2 regions of the Myxococcus sp. AM010 genome follow, and region 1 is predicted to be linked to the other one. Evidence: riboswitches for the same ligand, from Rfam matches in the RefSeq annotation. Region 1 holds a riboswitch; the other holds the start of a gene.
What was found. Region 1 has a riboswitch for cobalamin ahead of HV826_RS26410 (TonB-dependent siderophore receptor). Riboswitches for the same ligand answer to the same signal wherever they lie in the genome.

Region 1 (9,440 bases):
AGCCGCAGCGACCAGAAGATGACGGCATCCGTGGACGTGGGCTCCGTCAGCGCGGCGGTGAGGGAGATGGACTGCTCACCGAAGCGCACCGCCACGGCCATGCACCCCACCGCCACCACGAGGAAGCCCCCGAACAACATCACCGCGCGCGAGGCGCGAAAACCTCCCGCTCCGCCCTGTGCACGCTGGGATGTCGCCGGCTCGCTCACGGCGCGGCCTTACCCGTTCCTTCCGGATGCAGCAAACGGAAGAGCTCCTCCAGCCCCCGCCCCAGCGAAGGTCCCGGCTGCAGCAGCGCCATGGAGGGCAGGTCCACCCAGCGCGCGCTGGACAGGCCGGGCAGTGCCCGCAGCGTGTCCTTGCCCACGTCCACGTCCGCGGCATCCACCACCACGGAGGCCCGGGCCCGCACCACGCGCTCCACCGAGTACACCGGGTACGCGGAGCCCGCGTCCGCCGCCACGTTGACGCCGCCCGCGTCCCGGAGCAGCTCGTCCGCGAAGGAGCCGGGCCCGGCCACCACGAGCGGCGCGAAGCCATAGACGAACAGCACCCGCGGCGCGGGCAGCTTCTTCGCCGCCTCCCGGATGCGCGCGCGCGTGGCCTCGATGTCCACCACCACCGCCTCCGCCGCCTTCTCCCGTCCGAGCGCCTTCCCCACCGCGCGCATGGCCGCGAGCACGTCCGCCACGGAGTGCAGCGGCAGGAGCAACACGGGCACGCCCAGCTCCGCCATCTTCTCCACCGGACGCTGGTTGCCCGGCCCGGGCTGCACCAGGACGAGGTCCGGCTTGAGCGCAATCACCGCCTCCACGGAAGGGTCCGTGAAGCCGCCCACGCGGGGCAGCTTCGCCAAGTCCTTCGCCTCGTCGAAGCGGGACACGCCCACCAGCGTGCTCCCCGCGCCCAGGGACAGCACCATCGCCGACAGCGAGGGCGCCAGCGTCACCACGCGCCGCACCTGGGAAGGCGCGGGCGGCCCCAGCGTCCTCAGCCGGGATGTCTCCGCCGCGCGCACCGTCCCGGCGAACAGGCACAGCACCGTGGCGAGCAGGACGGACGTGCCCGAGCGGGGACGCGAAGTGGAAGTCAGGTTCATGGGCATGGCGTGCGCTTCCTCAGTGCAGGGCGGTGACGTCAATGGCATTGGACACGGGCCGGCGCGGGTCCACGGGGCACGCCTCCAGCGCGGGCCCCAGCGCCTGGGGCGAAGAGAAGCCGCGGCGCTCCACCAACCGCCCGTCCTCCACCGCCACCACGAAGACGCGGCCCGCGTTCGTATCCGCCAGGTACACCGCGCCCTCCGACACCGCGAAGCGGCTGGCCACGGAGAGGTTGCAGCCCGGCGCTCCGGGCGCACACCCCGCCGTGAGCGCGTACGCCGCCACGGGCGCGTCGTTCTTCACCAGCACCAACCCGGAGGCGCGCACGGCGCTGGCGCTGTGCCCGTTGGCCTCGTCGTACTCGGCCTCGCCCAGGCAGGCCACCACGAGCTGGTCACCCACGGCCTCCACGTAGCCCGCGTTGAGGCAGTCCGCCGCGCCCAGGTCGATGGCGCTCACGCCGCCGCTCGCGGGGTCGATCTTCGCGAGCATGCCCGGGCCATTGGGCTTGTAGCCGTCGTAGGGATTCAGGTTGGTGAGGCTCACGTACACCCCCGCCTCCGTCGCCGCGACGGAGTAGGGCAGCGGCAACACCGTGCCGCCGTCGAAGGGCTTCAGGTCCAGCCCGGTGAGCGAAATCGTGTCCACCTTGCGCGGCTGCTCGGGGTTGGAGATGTCCACGCGCGCGACGGCGTTGCCAAACTGGAACATGGAGCCGCCCGTGCCGAACAAGGGGATGTACAGCGTGGTGCCCCACTTCGCCACCGCCTGCGGGCTGGTGTTCGCCCCCAGGTTCACCTGCGTCACGGTGCGCAGCCCCAGCCCCGCGCCCTGGGAGGGGCCCTCTTGCTTGAGCACCTGCAAGGTGTTGTTCACCGAGTCCACGACGTAGACATAAGGCGGGTCCACCAGGATGTCGTTGGGCGAGCCCGACACCCCGCCCAGCGAGTCCTCCTCCACCACCGTCCCCAGCGCGCCGCCCGCCGCCTGGAGCAGCTTCGACGCCGTGGCGTCCGCGGCCAGCACGTAGCCGTCCCAGGACGCGAGCGTCTGCACCCCCGAACCGAACTGACGCCGAGGCCCGAGTTGGTCCGTCCCCGCCTGGATGCCCACGAGCTGCCCGTTGGTGTAGCAGGCCGCCACCACGTCGTAGCCGCAGCGGCCCTCGTGACACGTCTGTACGTCCGGGCACACGTTGCCGCAGGCGCCGCAGTTGAGCACGTCCGCGCGCACGTCCACGCACGAGCCCCCGCACCGCAAGCTGCCTTCTGAGCAGCCCTCGCGACACACGCTGGCTTCGCACACGAGCCCTGCGGCGCACGCGTTGCCACAGGCGCCGCAGTGGGCGACATCGCTCGCCGTGGCCACGCACGCGCCACCGCAGGACTCCGTCCCCGGGCGGCAGCCACAGACGCTGGCCTGACACGTCTGCCCGTCACCGCACGCGTTGCCACAGGCGCCGCAGTTCGCGGCATCGCCGCCCAGGTCCACGCAAGCTTCGCCGCAGACGGACAGGCCGGAGGTGCACACCGCGCCCTCCTCCGGGCACCCGGTGAGCAGCAGCGCCGCCACGGCCGCCAGCAGCAAGGTCGGAAGGGACGGCTCAGGGGACAGGGGACGCGGGCGAGTCATGGAGCTCCCGAGGAGAGGAGGAAGACGGTGACGCGCCTGGCTCGAGCGCCACCGCGAGCGTCACGTAGACGGCGCGTCCCGGCAGCGGGAAGCCCGTGAAGTCGAAGGTCCGGACGTCGAGGAGGTTCTTCAGCTCGACGGACAGGGTGAGGTCCGGCCCGTGAAGGAAGGTGCTGGACGCGCCCGCGCTCACCCACGTGCGCGAGGGCAAGTCCAGCGAGCCGGTGCGGTTGATGCGCTGCGCGGACTGATAGAGCACTTCGGCGCGGGCGTTGAGCCAGTCGGGTCCCGCGCGCACCCGCCCCACCCACTTGTGCCTGGGACGGTTCGGCAGGTCCTTGCCGAAGAAGCGCGGGTCCCCGTAGCGGTTCTCCGTGCGCAGATACGTGTAACCCGTGCTGGCCAGCAGCCAGGGAAGGGGCCGCGCCTCGCCCTCCAGCTCCAGGCCCCACACGCGCGCGGCGTCGAAGTTGTACGGGCGCGCCATCAGCGGCGGGTACAGCTCATAGGCGATGAGGTTCTCATACAGCGCCGCGAAGCCGCCCAGCGTGAAGCCCCAGCGCGGCGCCGCGTCCTCGCCGTCTTCCGGGCCGGAGCGCCACCTCACCGCCGCGTCCGCGTACAGGGCGCGCTCGGGTTTCAATCCGGGGTTGGGCAGCAGCGTGCCCTGCCGGATGTACAGCTCCAGGAAGGACGGCGCGCGGTGGGACTGGCCGGCGTTGGCGCGCAGGCCGAAGCCGCGCCCCAGCTCGACGGAGGCGCCCAGCTTCGGCGACAGCAGCCAGTACGGGCCCACCCGCTCCAGCCGCATGGAAGGCACCACGTCCAACGCGCCGCCGAAGAGCCGCACCTCATCCATGGCCATGACGCTGCCGCGCCACCACGAGGCGGCCTGCGCGCCCTCCGCCTGCGTCACCGTCTCACCCGAGGTCGCCACCGTGACGGTCAGCGACTGGCGCGCTCCCAACGGCCCGCGGCCCTCCAGCTCCACGCCGCCCACCGCGTGCCGCTGCGCGCCACCCGCGCCGGGGATGTGCCCCGTCACCTCCAGGCCATCACGCCGGAAGAAGCCTCGCGCGCTCCCCTGCCCCAGCCCGTCGAGCACGCCCGACCAGCGAAGGCCCAACGCCAGCCGCCCCAGTTCCTGGTCTCCGGTGGACTGGGGGTTCTGCACGGTGCCCGGAATGGCGCGGTCCTCCAGGGACAGCTCCGCGAGCGCATCCAGCCGCGAGCCTCCCGCCAGCCGTCGCCGGTAGCGCAGGAGCGCGCCCCCTCCCCGCGCGTCGTTGCGGGCACGCCGCTCGGAGACCTGGGGGTTGCCGTCCACGGCGGGCAGGTCGTCCACGTCGTAGGCGAAGTCGCCATCCGAGCGGCCCGCGTGCACCAGCAGCAGCGCCTGCCCGCCCAGCAGCGGCCCCGTGGCGGCGACGTGGCCCAGCGCCGTGTTCCAGCTCCCGTAGGTCACCTCGCCGCTCGTGCGCAGGTTCGGCCCTGGCGCGCGAGTGATGATGTTGATGGCGCCGCCCAGGCCGCCGGAGCCATAGCGCGCGCCCGCGCCACCTCGCAGCACCTCGAAGCGCTCCACCAGCGCGGAGGGGATGAGCGACAGGTCCGACAGGCCGCCCGCGCCGTTGAGCGGAATCCCATCCAGGAACACGAGCACGCCGTTGGATGACGCGCCCCGCACCACCAGGCTCTTGCTCTGGCCGTAACCACCGGAGTCCTGCACCGCGAGCCCCACCGAGCCCACGAGCAGCTCCGCCGTGTCGCGCGCCTCGCCCGCGCGCTCTCGCGCGTCGATGACGGTGATGGCGCCCGTCGGGTCCCTCCGCTCTGGAGACTCAGGCGGAGGCGGTGTCCTGCCGCGAACCACGGTGGTGCGCGTGGGGGCGGGCTCGGCCTCGGAGGGCTGCGCCCCGGCGGGACATGGAAGGCTGAGCGCCAGGCACACGACAGGCCCGGCGAGGAAGTTCCACCGCATGCTCCGCCTTCCGCTCCCTCCGACGAAGAGAGAAGGCCAACCGCCCGGGCCCGCGAAAGGCTCGGCCGCACCCCTGGGCAGGTCTCCTGGCTGACGGGCTCTGGCGGCTGGCGCACGCTGCGTCATGCCAGAAGAGGACTTCCGCCTTCCCCCGGAGCGGCGCTCGGCCGCGGCTGGAGTGGCGACAAACCGAAGCCCCCGGCCCTGACCTCAGGGCTGCCCGTTCACAGTGGCGGGACCGCGCCGGACTCACACCGGCTTCCCTCTTGAAAGCCCGGCATGGGCACCCAAGGGCGCGCCCTTTCTAGGAGGTCACCTCCGGCGGGTCAAGCGCACCGGGGGCGTCAGCGAGGACGCGCGCACGGACTGCTCGAAGGCATACGTCCGGAGGAACAGGAGCTCCACGTTCCCCAGCGTGAGCCGGGAACGGCACAGCAGCGGCGCCGGGCGGCCCGGGAGGATGAGCACCCCGTCCTGGTACGTCCCTCGCTCACTCTCCAGGTCCGTCACGCACCACAGCCCGGTGTGCGGCTCACGACGAAGGCGCGCATGCAGGCGGGACACCGTGGGCTCGGCCAGGACGATGTCGCACTCGGCGCCGCTGCCCACCGTCACGTCGCCATCCGCCGGGCGCAGCCGCGGGCGCACCTCCAGCACCACGGGCGCCGTGGCGCAGGGCGTCGATGCCTTCTCCGCTGACCGGGACGTCCCAGCGCGGGGCCGCGTGGAAGCAGGCTCCCACAGCAACACGGGCCAGCTCCCGTCTTGGGCCCGCGCATCGCGAGGAGCTGGCTGGAACACGCGCACCTTCCTGTTCACCGGATGGACGCGCGCAACATGGACACGAGACTCCGGCCGCGCCAGTTCCTGGACCTCGGGGCGTGCGATTCACTGTCGGGTCCCACCGCGTGGGAGGTCCACCCACGCTGGCCACCAGGCGACTACGGAACGTCTGGCGTCCCCGCGTCCTCGCAGGCCACGCCCGCGTCCCCCGCTGGCTCGGCCTCCACGCAATCCGGCAGCGCCAGCTCCAGGCTGTCCTCACCCAAGAGCAGGGCCTCGTCGTCGGTGGAGAAGGTGCCCGTGCCACTGTCCGCGCCGCGCAGTCGTGCAATCGGGTCCTCCACGGCGCAGCCTCCGCTCCAGGCCAGCAGCGCCAGGACGAGCAGGTGCCGGAAGGGCCCGCGAAGCGTGTGCGATGCGAGGTCAGTACGGTTGTTCATCGGACGGCCACCTTTCACGGGAAGACCATCAGCGCGACGCTCAGCCGTGGCCGGATGGCCCAGCCCTCATAGAGCGGTTCGAAGCCCTGCGGACCTTGGAAGCCGATGAGGGGGCGGCCGAAGGCGACGTCCATCGCCAGCGAGCCCTCCACGGCGAGGTACCGGGAGAAGCGCCAGCGCAGGGAGGTATCCGGCCCCGTGAGGAACGCGGGGAGGAAGCGGGGGCCCGCGGTGTCCAGCCCGCCCACGCGGGCAAAAGCCGTCCGGCCGAAGAGGAGGAAGCCCGCCCCCGCGCCCACGCTCCAACGCCACTCACCCGAGCGGAGCACGGGCGTGTCCAGCCAGAAGCCGAAGACATACTGCTCCAGCTTCACCTCGGTGCGGGTGTCCACCATGCTCGACGGGAGGCCCGCCAGGTACTGGAAGCGGATGCGCAGCCGGGGAAACTCCCAGCCGGCCCCGAGCAACCATCCCTGGTAGCCCGTTGAGGCGTAGCCGTCCAGCGAGGTGAGGCCGCCCACCAGGAGCTGCCACTGCACGGAGGAGGACTCGTAGGCCTCGGGAGCCTCCTCGGCGCGGGGAGCCTCCGTGGCCTCCGCCGCCTGCGAGCCGGAACCCGCGAGCAGCCCTCCCAACACACCCAGTCGCAGCAAGACGGTGCCCGATGCCATGCGGGCAACGCTACCGTCCTGGCAACGGGGGACGGAAGCCCCCCGCCCGGCCACTCAACGGTTCGTTGCGCGTCATGAGCGAAGCGCACGGAAGACGCTCAGCCCTGCTACCCTCGTCGCTGGCATGCCACTGGGCACGCATGGCGAGAGCCGTCTGTCAGGGCCGCTCAGGAGGTGGAGCGGCGCGAGTTCAAGACGGCCGTGGCGCGGCTGGCCCAGGCCATGCGGTTTCCGACCCATCCACAGCTAATCTTCGGTTGACAGCCAGAACCACCGCTCCTCCGACCTGAGCGCCCCCATCAAGAACTCCCGAAACGACCTGGCAATCTTGGGGCAGTAGCCCGGGTCTGGAAACGCCTCGTTGTAGCCGTCACGAAGGAGGGAGCGGCCGTCATGCTGCTCGCTCACGTCAAGCAGGATGAAGTTGCTATCCCGCACACGGCAGAGGGCATACCAAGACGCGGGCCCGGCATCTTCGCTGTCGTCGTTACGCATGACGAGCCGGGCACGACGAAGCTCCGCCAGCGGAGCGAAGGCGAAGGCAGGGTCCATGCGGTCAAAGAGGCGCGCACCGTTGCAGTGCAGATAGAAGGCGCGCAAGTCCGGGTCCAGACGCCAACCTGCGCTGTGCTCGAACGCTTCAATTTGCTCGGGCGTCGCAGGAGGGTTCGGGAAGTGGAGGCGCGACACCTCCGCGAGAAGGTCCTTCATGGAAGGGCATTCTCCATTGGGATAGTCCACCCCGGTCCTGGTCCACGGTGGGTTGTTCGCGTAACACTGCTTGTACGCGGACGGGAGTTGCTGGTGCAGGTCCTGCGGAAACGGAATGATGTTGTCCCAGTCGGTGGGATTGCCTCCGTGCCAGAGGTCCTGAACGTGATGCCCCTCGTAGGGTGTCCCAGTGGTGTCGGTGGGCCACGCGCCAAATCGATTTGCCCAGTGGCGCCGGAAGTCGGGGCGCATGCTGTTCCATTGCGTCCGCGCTGCGTTGGTCTGGGCAGGGGCAATCGTTGCTTAGTTACAACAACAGTGCGTCATCCCGAAACACGGGCGTAGCCCCACCGCGACTGCACCGTCTGCCGCCGATGCCCCTCCTCAGCCCGGGGCCTCGCGAAGCGTTCCTGGAAGTGGCTTTGGGGAAGCAGCACCAGCCCGGTGATGACGAAGACGTCGCCTTCCCGCAACAACGACGCGGCGTCTTGGACTTCTATACGGACTCCCTGCATCCCCATCGCCGTCGCGTCCCCTACACTGACGTCAGCTCCCAAATCGATTCCGCGCGGGAAGTTGCCGAGCCCCCTGCCCTCCCCGCGCCGTGTCACGGCAGCCGGTGAAACAAGGGCAGGTTCGCGGGGGCCGGATACACCGCGACGCCATGCGTGGCCCCGAGGTCGGGGCTGGAGATGACGACGTCAGGCGTGGGCGCGCCAGAGACGCTGAGCTGGCTCGGGCTCAGCCGGGAAATCCTCCCGGAGTCGTAGGCCATCCACAGGCCCCCGCCTTCGTCGAAGGCGACTTCCTTGGGGCCGCCCGCGTCAATCTGGATGCTCGGGACGACGCTCACCGCGCCGGAGCCCTCCTGGTCAGCGGGCGTGAGCCGCACGACGACGCCGCTCGCGCCATAGGACACCCACAGGTTCCGCTCCCCATCGAAGGCGAGCCCCGCGGGGCCCGCGAAGCTCCTGCCCGGAGCGGCTTCCATCACGTCGATGCTCACAACGGGCGTCACGGCGCCCGACGCCTGGAGGCTCGATGCGGCCACCTTGTGGACGCGGGACGCCCCGGCCGTCACGTCTCCCACCCAGAGGTTGCCCGTGGCGTCGAACGCGAGCGTGGAGGGGGCTCCCAGCCCGCTCAGCACGACCTGCGGCGCCGGAGCGGTGCCGGAGACAAGCTGGGCCGCGCCAAACCGGATGACGGTGTCGCTGAACCCGATGGAGGTCCAGAGGTCGCCAGCGGCATCGAATGCAATGGCGATGGGGCCCGGGCTCCCAGCGCTCAACACGCCGCCGCGCATGATGACATCGGGGCTCTTGACGCCAGACGCGCCCAGGTCGCCGGCGGGGTAGCGCCGCAGTTCCCCCGACCCCAGCGCCACCCAGAGGTTGCCACGCCTGTCGAACGCGAGCCCTGAAGCCCGGGGAATGCCCGGGCTCGAACCGAGCTGGACGGCGGCCGACGGCGCGCCCGTGGTCTCCAGGTCCACGGCGGCGAAGGCCTCCACCTCGGCCGCCCCATTGCTCGTGGACAGCCACAGCCGCTGGCTGCTGGGGATGAGCGCGTATTGGAGGGCCGCGTTCGCCACCTCTCCATCCAAGACGCAGAGCTGGCGCGCCGGCGCATCATAGGCGGCGCGAACCCGGCCGCCGCTCACCGCCACCGGCTCCGGGGAGAGCGTCCACATGCCCGCCGCGAGCCCCGCCAGCCGGCCACCCGCGCGAACCTCCCGGGACTCACTGCCTCGGCGGAGGAGGACGTGAGGGCTGGCGGAGGCCGGCAGTCCCTCAATCGACAACTCCAACGTCCCCGTGCCCGTCTCGGGGCACCCGCCGGGGTCCGGGTCCGCGGCATCGCCACACCCCACGGAAATCACGACGGCCAGAGCGAAGATGACGGTTCCGTTTCTCACGAGGTCCCCCTTTTCAAGCACACACGGCATTGACTCGATGAGCACGCGGATACAACCGGGCGAACGAGGGGGTGTCAACCGAGGCAGGCCCACAAGGCGCCCGCTTCGGCCGAACGAAGCCAGCGCCACCTGCACGCCAGCACGCGCGTGGATATCGATTCCAGTGGGATGCGGATGCGGATTGGAAAGAGCAGCTCGCCC
Region 2 (10,489 bases), on a different contig from region 1:
GCGCTCGTCGCGCTGCTCTACGCGCTGGACGTCACCGACATCCATTACGAGAACCTCATCGCGGCGGGCGAGCACCCCGTCCTGGTGGACCTGGAGACGCTCTTCCATCCACACACGCTCGCGGCCTCCATGCGGGACGTGGAGATGCACCCCGGCGCGGTGCTGAACGGCACGGTGCTCAAGAGCGGGCTGCTGCCCCAACCTGCCTGGCGCGCGAAGGACGGCACGGAGGTGGACTTCAGCGCCCTGGGTGCCAACGAGGGACAGCTCACGCCACTGGGCTACCTGGTGGCGACGGCGCACGGCACGGACCAGCTCCGCTTCGAGCGGCGGCGGATGGAGATTCCAGGCGCGGCGAACCGTCCTCGAATGGAGGGACAGGACGTCTCCGTGGCGGTGCAGGCGGACGCGCTCGCGCAGGGGTTCTCCTCCATGTACCGGCTGCTCGCCGAGCACCGGGAGGCGCTGCTCGCCCCTGGAGGACCGCTCGCGGCTTTCGAGCACGCGCCCGTGCGGGTGCTCTTTCGTGGCACGGCCAGCTACGACGCCCTGCTGCACGAGAGCATGCATCCCCATGCGCTGGGGGATGCGCTGGACCGGCAGCGCTTCTTCGACCACCTCTGGCTGGCCGTGAAGGAGCGCCCATACCTGGCGGCCCTCATCCCCTTCGAGCAGGAGGAACTGCAGCGCGGCGACATCCCCCGCTTCACCGCCCTGCCCGGCTCGAAGGACCTGTGGTCGGGCACGGGCCGCCGGCTGCCCGACTTCTTCGACGACTCAGGACTGGAGCGGGCGCGACGACGCCTTGTGGGGCTGTCACCGGAGGACCACGAGCGGCAGCTCGCCTTGCTGCGAAGCGCGCTCGACCGGGCCCGGATGGCGGCGAGCCCGGGCACGCGCCCCCGCTATCCGTTCCGCGACACGCCCGAACCCGCGCATCCCGACGCACTGTTGGCGGCGGCACGACGCGTGGGAGAGCAACTGGCGGTCCTGTCGTTCTCGGGCGCGGGGCATTCCCACTGGCTGTCGCTCGAGATGTCCGACGCGAAGGAGTGGCGGCTCGTCCAGGTGGGGACGGACTTCTACCAGGGGCTCTCAGGCATCGCGCTGGTGCTGGCGCAGCTCGGTGCCCTGACGGAGGAAGCGCGCTTCACGCAGGCGGCCCGGGGCGCCCTGCGTCACCTGACGTGGCGTCTGGAGACCGCGCCAGCGCAGGTCCGCGGAGTGGGCATCCTCAATGGCTGGGGCGGCATCCTCTACGCGCTGACGCACCTGGGGGCGCTGTGGGGGGAGCGCGCGCTGTTCGAGACCGCCGAGTCCTTCGTTGATGTCATTGCCCCTCTCGTGGAACAGGACGAGCACCTGGACCTGGGGGGTGGCTGCGCGGGCGCCCTGTTCGGACTGCTGACGCTCGTGGGGCAGCATCCATCCGAGCGTGCGTCACGGCTCGCGCGCGTCTGTGGGGAGCAGCTGCTCCTGACGGCCACGCCCCAATCCCAGGGCCTGGGCTGGCTTTCACCCGCGACCGGCGGACTGGCGCTGTGCGGACTGGCACATGGCGCAGCGGGCATCGCGCTGGCGCTGCTGCGGCTGGCCTCCGCCACGGGAGAGCCCCGCTTCCACACCGCGGCGATGGAGGCACTGGCGTATGAGCGTGGCAGGTTCTCGCCCGAGGCCGGCGACTGGCCCGACCTGCGCGCCGACGCAGGCCTGCACGGCGGTGATGGACCTGCCTTCATGTGTGGCTGGTGCAACGGCGCACCCGGCATCGGGTTGGCGCGCATCTCCGGACTGCCCATGCTCGATGACCACCGGGTGCGTGAGGAAATCGCAGCGGCGGTCCGGGCCACGCTCACCGGGGGCCTCGGCTACAACCATGGCCTGTGTCATGGCGACCTGGGCAACGTGCTCTTCCTGCTGGAGGCCTCGCGCGCGCTGCACGATGACACGCTGCTGCGGCGCACCTACCAGCTCGCGGGCGGCATCCTCCAGGGCATCGAGTCACACGGCTATCTGCATGGCCTGCCCGACAGCATCGAGACACCGGGACTGATGGTGGGGCTCGCGGGCATCGCCCACGGATTGTTGCGGCTCGCGGCGCCGGAGCGAGTGGCGGACCTGCTCTCCCTGGCGCCTCCCGTCTCGTGACGCAGCTTCGTTCCCGACGAACTCCGGCACCGCGAGGGTTGGCGGTCCGTAGGCAGTCCCCCAACAACCCAAGAGGAGCAGCACCATGAGCCACAGCGACAAGAACCACATCCTCCGCGCCTGGCGTGACGCCGACTACTACGACAGCCTCTCCGACGCGGAGCGCGCCGCGCTTCCGGCCAGCCCCGCGTCCGTCATGGAGCTGGAGGATGCGACGCTGGCGTTCATCACCGGCGGCGATGCCGAGGCCACCTGCCCCGCCACCCCCACGCCCAACGAGCTCACCTGCCTCTATACGGCCTGCGGGATGTCTGCCTGCTGCCGCTGAGCGACGGGACATGAGCTGACGCGGAAGGGCCGTGGCGGCTCAACGTGAATGCGGACGTGTTCGGGCGGGGGAGCGGCGGCGGAAGGCCGCTCCCCTGTCTGTCCCGGACGGAGGTGATGTGACGCGCCGACAGATGAGCGCAGCGCCTATCCGAACAGGCCCAACCCCGGGGGCGACATGAAGCCAGGAAATACCTTCTGGAGCGCCACACCGGGCCGACAGGCGCGCAGGACTTCCGCCAATGGCGCGCGCACGTCCGTCCAGGCGGGCACATCGCGCCCGTCCTGCAAGCGCTCCGCCTCCAGCGACTCAAAGCGCCCGTACACCTTGCCGCCCCTCACGCCGCCTCCCAGCACCAGCATCGCGCTGCCCACGCCGTGGTCCGTGCCACGACTGCCGTTCTCCCGCACCGTGCGGCCGAACTCCGTGAGCACCACCACCGTCACCTGCTCCAGCCGAGCCCCCAGGTCCTGCGCGAAGGCCGCGAGCGCGCCTCCGAGCTCCTGGCAGCGGTTGGCGAACGCCCCCGTCGCGGCGCCCTGAGCGGCGTGCGTGTCCCAGCCTCCCAACTCCGTCGCCGCCACCTCCAGCCCCACCTCGCCGTGGATGAGCCGCGCGATGTCGCGCAGCCGCTGTCCGAGCTGCCCCTTCGGATACTCCACCGCCGCACGCGAAGCGCGCTTCGCCAGCCGCGCCTCGTCCAACAGCGACATCGCCTCGAAAGCGTCCTGGCCCGTCGTCCGCAGCGCCTCGTCCACGGCGCCCGCGTAGAGCGCATTGAAGCCTCGGGTGGCCTCCTCACCTCTGCGCCCGCCCCTCAGCCGGAACTCCTCCAGCCGCCCCATGGCCACCGCCCCCGCGTCTCCGAACAGCGCCCGGGGCAGTGTGGGCTGCAACGCCACGGCGCGCAGCGCGACGCCCTCTTCTTCGTCCAGCGCGCGGTTGAGCCAGCCATCCGGTGTCGACTTGCGCCCCGGCGTTCCGGATTCAACGAAGTCCTGCGCGTCGAAGTGTGAGCGGACCGGCGCCGGCAATCCCACGCCGTGCAGCACCGCCAGCCGGCCATCACGCCACAGCGGCATCAACGCTTCGAGCCTGGGATGCAGGCCAAAGGGCCCTGACAACTTCAGCGCGGCGTCCGGGCCATGCGCCTTCAACGCCAGCGTGGGACGTGCCCGGTGATACGCGGCATCCTCCACCGGAGGCACCAAGGAGAGCCCGTCCGCGCCGCCACGCAGGAAGACAGTCACCAGCGTGCCTCGCGTGGAGGCGTGCTGGCTGGACGCGAGCGCCCGTCCCAGGGAGCCCGGAGCCCACGCAAGCCCCACCGCCGTCGACCCCAGGGCGCGCAGCAGATGACGACGGGTCAGCAGTGGGTTCATCGCGTCTTCGCCTCCGGTGAGCCAGGCACGGGAGCCCCCAGTTGGCAGGGCCCCCTCATTCAACACCGGGGCGGGACAGAAGTTACGGGCACGGCGCGCAAGAGCGGGACCTGCGTCTGGATGTGCCACGTTCGTTCCGCATCGCCGACGCCATCGAGCGCGCGGCGCGAACCTTGATGTCGGATGCGCGCCCGCTTCAAGACGGAGCCTGTCCATGTTCGCGAGCCTGCCTTGACAGTCCAAGAAGGCCGACAGTACATACCGCCCCATGTTGGTGCCTGGGCCTCGGCCTGGGCTTAAAAGGGAACCCGGTGTGAATCCGGGGCTGCCCCGCAGCGGTAGGTGAGAACGAACCTCGTCACACGCACTGGCTCCCTCTGGGAGCTGGGAAGCGACGAGCAGTAGGAATCCGGCTCCGGCCGGAGTGCTCACGAGCCCGAAGACCTGCCCGCATCCGCCCGTGGGAGAAATCCACGGACGGTTTCGACCTGGAGCCGCGTGGGACGGCCGGAAGGTCCGAGCAGCGCTGGAGCCTCCAGCCAGTCTTCGCGCGCACCTCGGCTTTTCCGACCCAACCCCGCTCGTGTGTCCAGTCGCCCGTGGGGGCGAAGGTCGGTCCGTGGGCTCCTCCGGGGCCTGGTGTGCGCCGACCCGCGCGCATCGTGACAACCCTTCTTCCACGCGGGAGCCCTGTCGGGCGACCTCGGTCGTCCGCGCTGCGTGGAGGACGGACGATGCGGGACGAAGGCAGGCAGGGCGTGCGCTACCCGCAAGGGAATGTGCTGCTGCGCGACCTCGCGCGCGACTTCCCCGTGGTGACCCACGGCCGGGGTGTCCACCTCTTCGACGCCACAGGCAAGCGCTACCTGGACGCCTCGGCGGGCGCGCTCGTGGCCAGCGTGGGCCACGGCAACCGCGAGGTGGTGGACCGCATCCGTGAACAACTGCTGCGCGTCGCCTACGTCAACGGCACCCACTTCACCACCGAGGTGACGGAGCAACTCGCCACCCGCCTGTGCGCGCTGGCGCCCGCGGGACTGGAGCGCGCCGCGTTCCTGGGCTCGGGCTCCGAAGCGGTGGAGGCCGCGGTGAAGTTCGCCCGGCAGCTCTGCGTGGCGCGCGGGCAGCCCCAGCGCACGAAGGTCATTGCGCGCGTGCCCGGCTACCACGGCAACACGCTCTACGCCCTCTCCCTGTCGGAGCGTCCCCACTACAAGCAGTTCTTCGGCCCCATGCTGGCGGAGGTCGTCACCACGCCCGCGCCCTACCCGTACCGCTCCGGCCTGGAAGACTACGAACGCGACGGCGCGGCGCACTACGCGCGGCTGATGGAGGAGGCGCTCCTCCGCGAGGGCCCGGACACCATCGCCGCCTTCATCGCGGAGCCGGTGATTGGCTCCTCGGCCGGAGCCTCCCCTCCGCCGCCGGACTACTTCGAGCGCGTGAGCGCGCTGTGCAGGCAGTACGGCATCCTCACCATCGCCGATGAGGTCATGTGCGGCTGCGGTCGCACCGGGCGCTTCTTCGCCAGTGAGTTGTTCGACTTCACCCCGGACCTGCTGGTGCTCGGCAAGGGCATCAGCGGGGGCTACGCGCCGCTGAGCGCGGTGCTCGTGCGGCAGGCGCACCTGGAGGAGCTGCGGCAGGGCTCCGGCGGCTTCATGCACGCGCAGACCTACCTCCAGGCCCCGGCGATGACGGCGGCCGGGCTGGCGGTACTCGACTACTACGAACGGCACGGCCTGGTGGCGCACGCCGCGCGCGTGGGCGCCCACCTCCAGCGGCGCCTGCGCGAGACGCTGCGGCCCCTGCCCCATGTGGGCTCGGTGCAGGGCGTGGGCCTGATGGCGGGCGTCGAGTTCGTGGAGGACCTCGACAGCCGCCGCCCCTTCCCTCGTTCGCGCAAGGTGGTGGAGGGGCTGATGGCCGAGCTGTTCGAGCGCGGCCTCGTCCTCTGGTCCAACACCGGCCACGCGGACGGAACGAACGGGGACCTGCTGATGCTGGGCCCCCCGCTGGTCATCACCGAGGCCGAGGTCGACGCGCTGGTCGACACGCTCGCGCAGGGCATCAACCACTACTTCCGGAGGGAGCCATGAGTTTCCGCATCACCTATTCGGTGCTGGACGCCGACATGTCCACACTGCACGCGCGCTTCGACGAGGCGCTCAACACCGTGCGGGGGCGCCTGGGCGAAGCGCTGCCGTCGTGGATTGCCGGCGAGGCCTGGCGGAGCGGAGACCTCCTGGAGCGCCGCAACCCGGCGAGGCCGGACGAGTTGCTCGCCACCTTCCACCGCACGCCCGTCAGCGAGTTGGACCGGGTGGTGCGCGTGGCGCGAGTGGCCCAGCGCGGCTGGGGCGCCACGGCCTGGGAGGAGCGAGTGCGCATCCTCCGCCGGGCCGCGGACCTCATCTCCGAGCGCAGCCTGGAGCTGTCGGCGCGGATGACGTTGGAGGTGGGCAAGAGCCGGCTGGAGTCGCTGGGTGACGTGGAGGAGTCCGCGGACCTGCTGCGCTACTACGCCAGCCAACTGGAGCAGGCGGAGGGCTTCGTCCGTCCCATGGCGCGCCTGTCGCCCGACGAGGACACGCGCAGCGTCCTGCGGCCCTACGGGGTCTTCGCCGTCATCTCGCCCTTCAACTTCCCGCTGGCGCTCGCGGCGGGGATGAGCGGAGGCGCGCTCCTGGGTGGCAACACCGTCATCCTCAAGCCCAGCGAAGAGGCCCCCTGGTGCGCGGAGGGCCTGTACCAGGCGCTCGCGGACGCGGGCCTGCCCCCGGGTGTCTTCCAGGTGGTGCACGGCGAAGGGGAGGCGCTGGGCGCGGCGCTGGTGCGGCACCCTGGCGTGGACGGCGTGTCGTTCACCGGCAGCAAGGCCGTGGGGATGAATCTCCACCAGGTGATGTCCACCGGCCGCGTGCGGCCGTGCTTCCTGGAACTGGGTGGGAAGAACCCGGCCATCGTCTGCCGCGACGCGGACCTGGAGGCCGCCATCGACGGCTGCTTCCGCTCCGCCTTCGGCCTGTCGGGCCAGAAGTGCAGCGCGCTGTCCCGCATCTACGTGCACGAGGCGCTGCTGAACGACTTCACCGATGGGCTGGCGAAGAAGGCCCGGGAAGCGGTGGTGGGCGACCCGGCGCTGGCGTCCGTGTTCACCGGTCCCGTCATCAACACGGCGGCGGTGCGGCGCTTCGAGCGCGCGGTGGACGAGGCGCGCCGGGACGGCGCCATCATCGCGGGCGGAGAGCGGCTGCGGCTGGAGGGCGCGCTCGCCAAGGGCCACTTCGTCGCCCCCACCGTGGCGGCGCTGTCGCACGGCCACCGGCTGATGCGGGACGAGCTGTTCCTGCCCTTCGTCGGCGTGACGGGCTTCAGCACGCTGGATGAAGCCCTGCGGATGGCGAACGACTGCGAGTACGGCCTCACCGCCGGCATCTTCAGCCGCGACGCCGCGGACGTGGAGCGCTTCATGGCCGAAGCCGAGGCCGGCGTCCTGTACGCCAACCGCCGCACGGGCGCGACAACGGGTGCGTGGCCCGGTGTGCAGTCGTTCTGTGGATGGAAGGGCAGCGGCGCGTCCGGCAAGGGCGGCTGCGGTCCCTACTACGTCGCCCAGTTCATGCGCGAGCAGGCGCAGACCCGGATGGGCTGAAACCCCCGCGAGGAAATCTCCATGACCCAGCTCTATCCCGAAGTGAAGGTGGCTCCACCGGGGCCGAACGCGCAGGCCATCATCGCGGTGGACCAGCGCTACAGCTCCCCCTCGTACATCAAGGAGTATCCGCTGGTCGTCCAGCGCGGCGAGGGGCCGTGGGTGTACGACGTCGACGGCAACCGCTTCCTCGACTTCATGGCGGGCATCGCCGTGGCGTCCACCGGCCACTCGCACCCCACCGTGGTGAAGGCCATCCACGAGGCCGCCGACCGCTTCCTGCACATCTGCGGCACCGACTTCTACTACGACACCTTCTCCCGGCTCTGCGAGCGGCTCGCCAGCTACCTGCCGGAGATGGGTCCCAAGCGCGTCTTCCTGACGAACTCCGGCACCGAGGCGGTGGAGGGCGCGCTCAAGCTGGCGCGGCACCACACGCGCCGCCAGTACGTGGTGGCCTTCCAGGGCGGCTTCCACGGCCGCACCCTTGGCGCCATCTCCCTCAACTCCTCCAAGGTCACCCAGCGCGCCTTCTTCGGGCCGCTGCTGCCCGGCGTCATCCACCTCCCCTACGCGAACCCGTACCGCTGTCCCAACGGCTGCGCGCCCAACGCGTGCGGCGACGCGTGCAACCCGGCGCTGCTGCTGGAGCGGGAGTGGTTCGTCAACCACGTGGACCCGCGCGAGGTGGCCGCCATCTTCGTGGAGCCCATCCTGGGTGAAGGCGGCTACGTCATCCCGCCGGCGTCGTTCCTCCAGCACCTGCGCCGAATCTGCGATGCCCACGGCATCCTGCTCGTCTTCGACGAGGTGCAGTCGGGCATCGGCCGCACGGGGAAGATGTTCGCGGCGGAGCACTTCGGGGTGATGCCGGACATCCTCCTGTCGGCCAAGGGCATCGCCTCTGGCATGCCGCTGGGCGCCATCATCGCCCGTGAGTCGGTGATGACGTGGCCGCGCGGCTCGCACGGCAGCACCTACGGCGGAAACCCCGTGTGCTGCGCGGCGGGGCTGGCCACGCTGGACGTGGTGGCGGGGCTGCTCGACTCCGTGCGCGACACGGGCGAGCACCTGCTGCGCGGCCTGCGCGCGCTCCAGGCTCGCTGGCCCGTCATTGGCGACGTCCGGGGCGTGGGCCTCATGGTGGGCGCGGAGTTCGTGGACCCGGCGACGCGCGAGCCCGCCAGCGCCTACGTGGCGGAGCTGGAGCAGCGCGCCTTCCGCAAGGGCCTGCTGCTGCTGTCGTGCGGCAAGTCCACCATCCGCTTCGCGCCGCCGCTCGTCGTGGGCCGGCACGAGGTGGACGTGATGCTGCGCGTCCTCGAGGAGTGCCTGACGGAGCTGGCCCTCCCGCGTGCGCCCCCTCTTCCCCAGCCCGCAGCGGCGGGCGTGAAGCGCTGAGGCCCGAGCGATGAACAAGCGCTGCTCCATGAAGGAAGCCATCGCCGAGTCCGTGAAGGACGGCAGCTCGTTGGTCATTGATGGCTTCACGCACCTCATCTGCTTCGCGGCGGGCCATGAAATCATCCGCCAGGGACGCCGGGACCTCACGGCCATCCGCCTCACGCCGGACCTCGTCTATGACCAGCTCATCGAGGCGGGCGCGGTGCGCAAGCTCGTCTTCAGTTGGGCGGGCAACCCGGGCGTGGGCAGCCTCCACGCGCTGCGCCGGCGCAGCGAGGCGTCGTCACCCGAGCGCCTGGAGCTGGAGGAGTATTCCCACTTCGGACTGCTGTCCCGCCTGCTCGCGGGCAGCGCGGGCCTGCCCTTCTGGCCGCTGAACAACTACGCCGGTGGCGACATCGCCCGCGTGAATCCGTCCATCAAGACCGTGACTTGCCCCTTTACCGGGCAGGAGCTGGCCGCCGTCCCCGCGCTCCGGCCGGACGTGGCCATCATCCACTGCCAGCGCGCCGACCTGGAAGGGAACGCGCAGGTGTGGGGCCTGCTGGGCTCCCAGAAGGAGGTGGCCTTCGCCGCGAAGAAGGTGATTGTCGTCGCGGAGGAGCTTGTCTCCACCGAGCGCATCCGCAAGGACCCCAATCGCACGCTCGTGCCCGGCATCATCGTCAGCCACGTGGTGCACGAGCCGTGGGGCTGCCATCCCAGCTTCGTGCAGGGCTTCCATGACCGGGACAACGACTTCTACGTGAAGTGGGAGGACATCTCCCGACAGCCGGAGACCTACCGCGCGTGGCTGGAGGAGTTCGTCCACGGCGTGAAGGACCGGCAGGGCTATCTCGCGCGGCTCGAAACCGGGCTGCTCGACAAGCTGCGTGCGAAGGCGCGCGTCTGCGAGGGGGTGGACTATGGCTACTGAGCTTCCAGCGACGCCCACCGCCTCCGAGCGGATGGCCTATCGCGCCGCGCAGGAACTGCGGGACGCGGACGTCGTCTTCGTGGGCATTGGCCTGCCCAACCTCGCGTGCAACCTGGCGCGGGAGACGCACGCCCCGGGCCTCTTCATGATTTACGAATCCGGCGCGGTGGGCGCCATTCCGGAGCGGCTGCCCGTGTCCATCGGCGACCCGTCGCTGGTGACGGACTCGCTGGCCGTCGTCGGGCAGGCGGACATCTTCCAGTGCATGCTCCAGCGCGGGCTCATCGAGGTGGGCTTCCTCGGCGGCGCGCAGGTGGACCGCTGGGGGAACATCAACACCACCGTCATCGGCGACTACGCGAACCCCAAGGTGCGGCTGCCCGGCAGTGGCGGGGCGTGTGAAATCGCCGTCCACGCGCGGCGGCTGCTCATCGTCATGCGGATGAGCAAGCGCACCTTCGTGGAGACGTGCGACTTCATCACCAGCCCGGGCCACCGCATCCATGGGAAGCGCCGCGCGGAGCTGGGCATGCCCGGCGGAGGCCCCACCCGCATCATCACCGACCTGGGCGTGCTCGACTTCGACGCCACCGGCGAGGCGGTGCTCGCCGAGGTGTACGCCGGCGTGACGGTGGACCAGGTGCGCGCCGCGTGTG

Region 2: linked by a shared signal. The riboswitch ahead of HV826_RS19190 (aspartate aminotransferase family protein) and the one ahead of HV826_RS26410 (TonB-dependent siderophore receptor) in region 1 are both predicted to bind cobalamin.

Annotation. Positions count from the first base shown of each region.
Region 1 is NZ_JABXEO010000068.1:392-9,831, reverse strand. It holds gene HV826_RS26425 (iron ABC transporter permease) at 1-209, opposite strand, end outside; gene HV826_RS26420 (ABC transporter substrate-binding protein) at 206-1,099, opposite strand; gene HV826_RS26415 (MXAN_6577-like cysteine-rich protein) at 1,119-2,735, opposite strand; gene HV826_RS26410 (TonB-dependent siderophore receptor) at 2,707-4,716, opposite strand; cobalamin riboswitch at 4,775-5,022, opposite strand; gene HV826_RS26405 (FHA domain-containing protein) at 5,029-5,517, opposite strand; gene HV826_RS26400 (hypothetical protein) at 5,658-5,939, opposite strand; gene HV826_RS26395 (hypothetical protein) at 5,954-6,610, opposite strand; gene HV826_RS26390 (SMI1/KNR4 family protein) at 6,857-7,321, opposite strand; gene HV826_RS26385 (hypothetical protein) at 7,929-9,239, opposite strand; partial or broken gene HV826_RS26380 (FIST N-terminal domain-containing protein) at 9,408-9,440, shown strand, end outside.
Region 2 is NZ_JABXEO010000040.1:22,437-32,925, reverse strand. It holds gene HV826_RS19205 (type 2 lanthipeptide synthetase LanM family protein) at 1-2,148, shown strand, start outside; gene HV826_RS19200 (mersacidin/lichenicidin family type 2 lantibiotic) at 2,234-2,476, shown strand; gene HV826_RS19195 (DUF1501 domain-containing protein) at 2,623-3,858, opposite strand; cobalamin riboswitch at 4,114-4,325, shown strand; gene HV826_RS19190 (aspartate aminotransferase family protein) at 4,593-5,957, shown strand; gene HV826_RS19185 (aldehyde dehydrogenase family protein) at 5,954-7,513, shown strand; gene HV826_RS19180 (acetyl ornithine aminotransferase family protein) at 7,535-8,914, shown strand; gene HV826_RS19175 (CoA transferase subunit A) at 8,925-9,833, shown strand; gene HV826_RS19170 (CoA-transferase subunit beta) at 9,823-10,489, shown strand, end outside.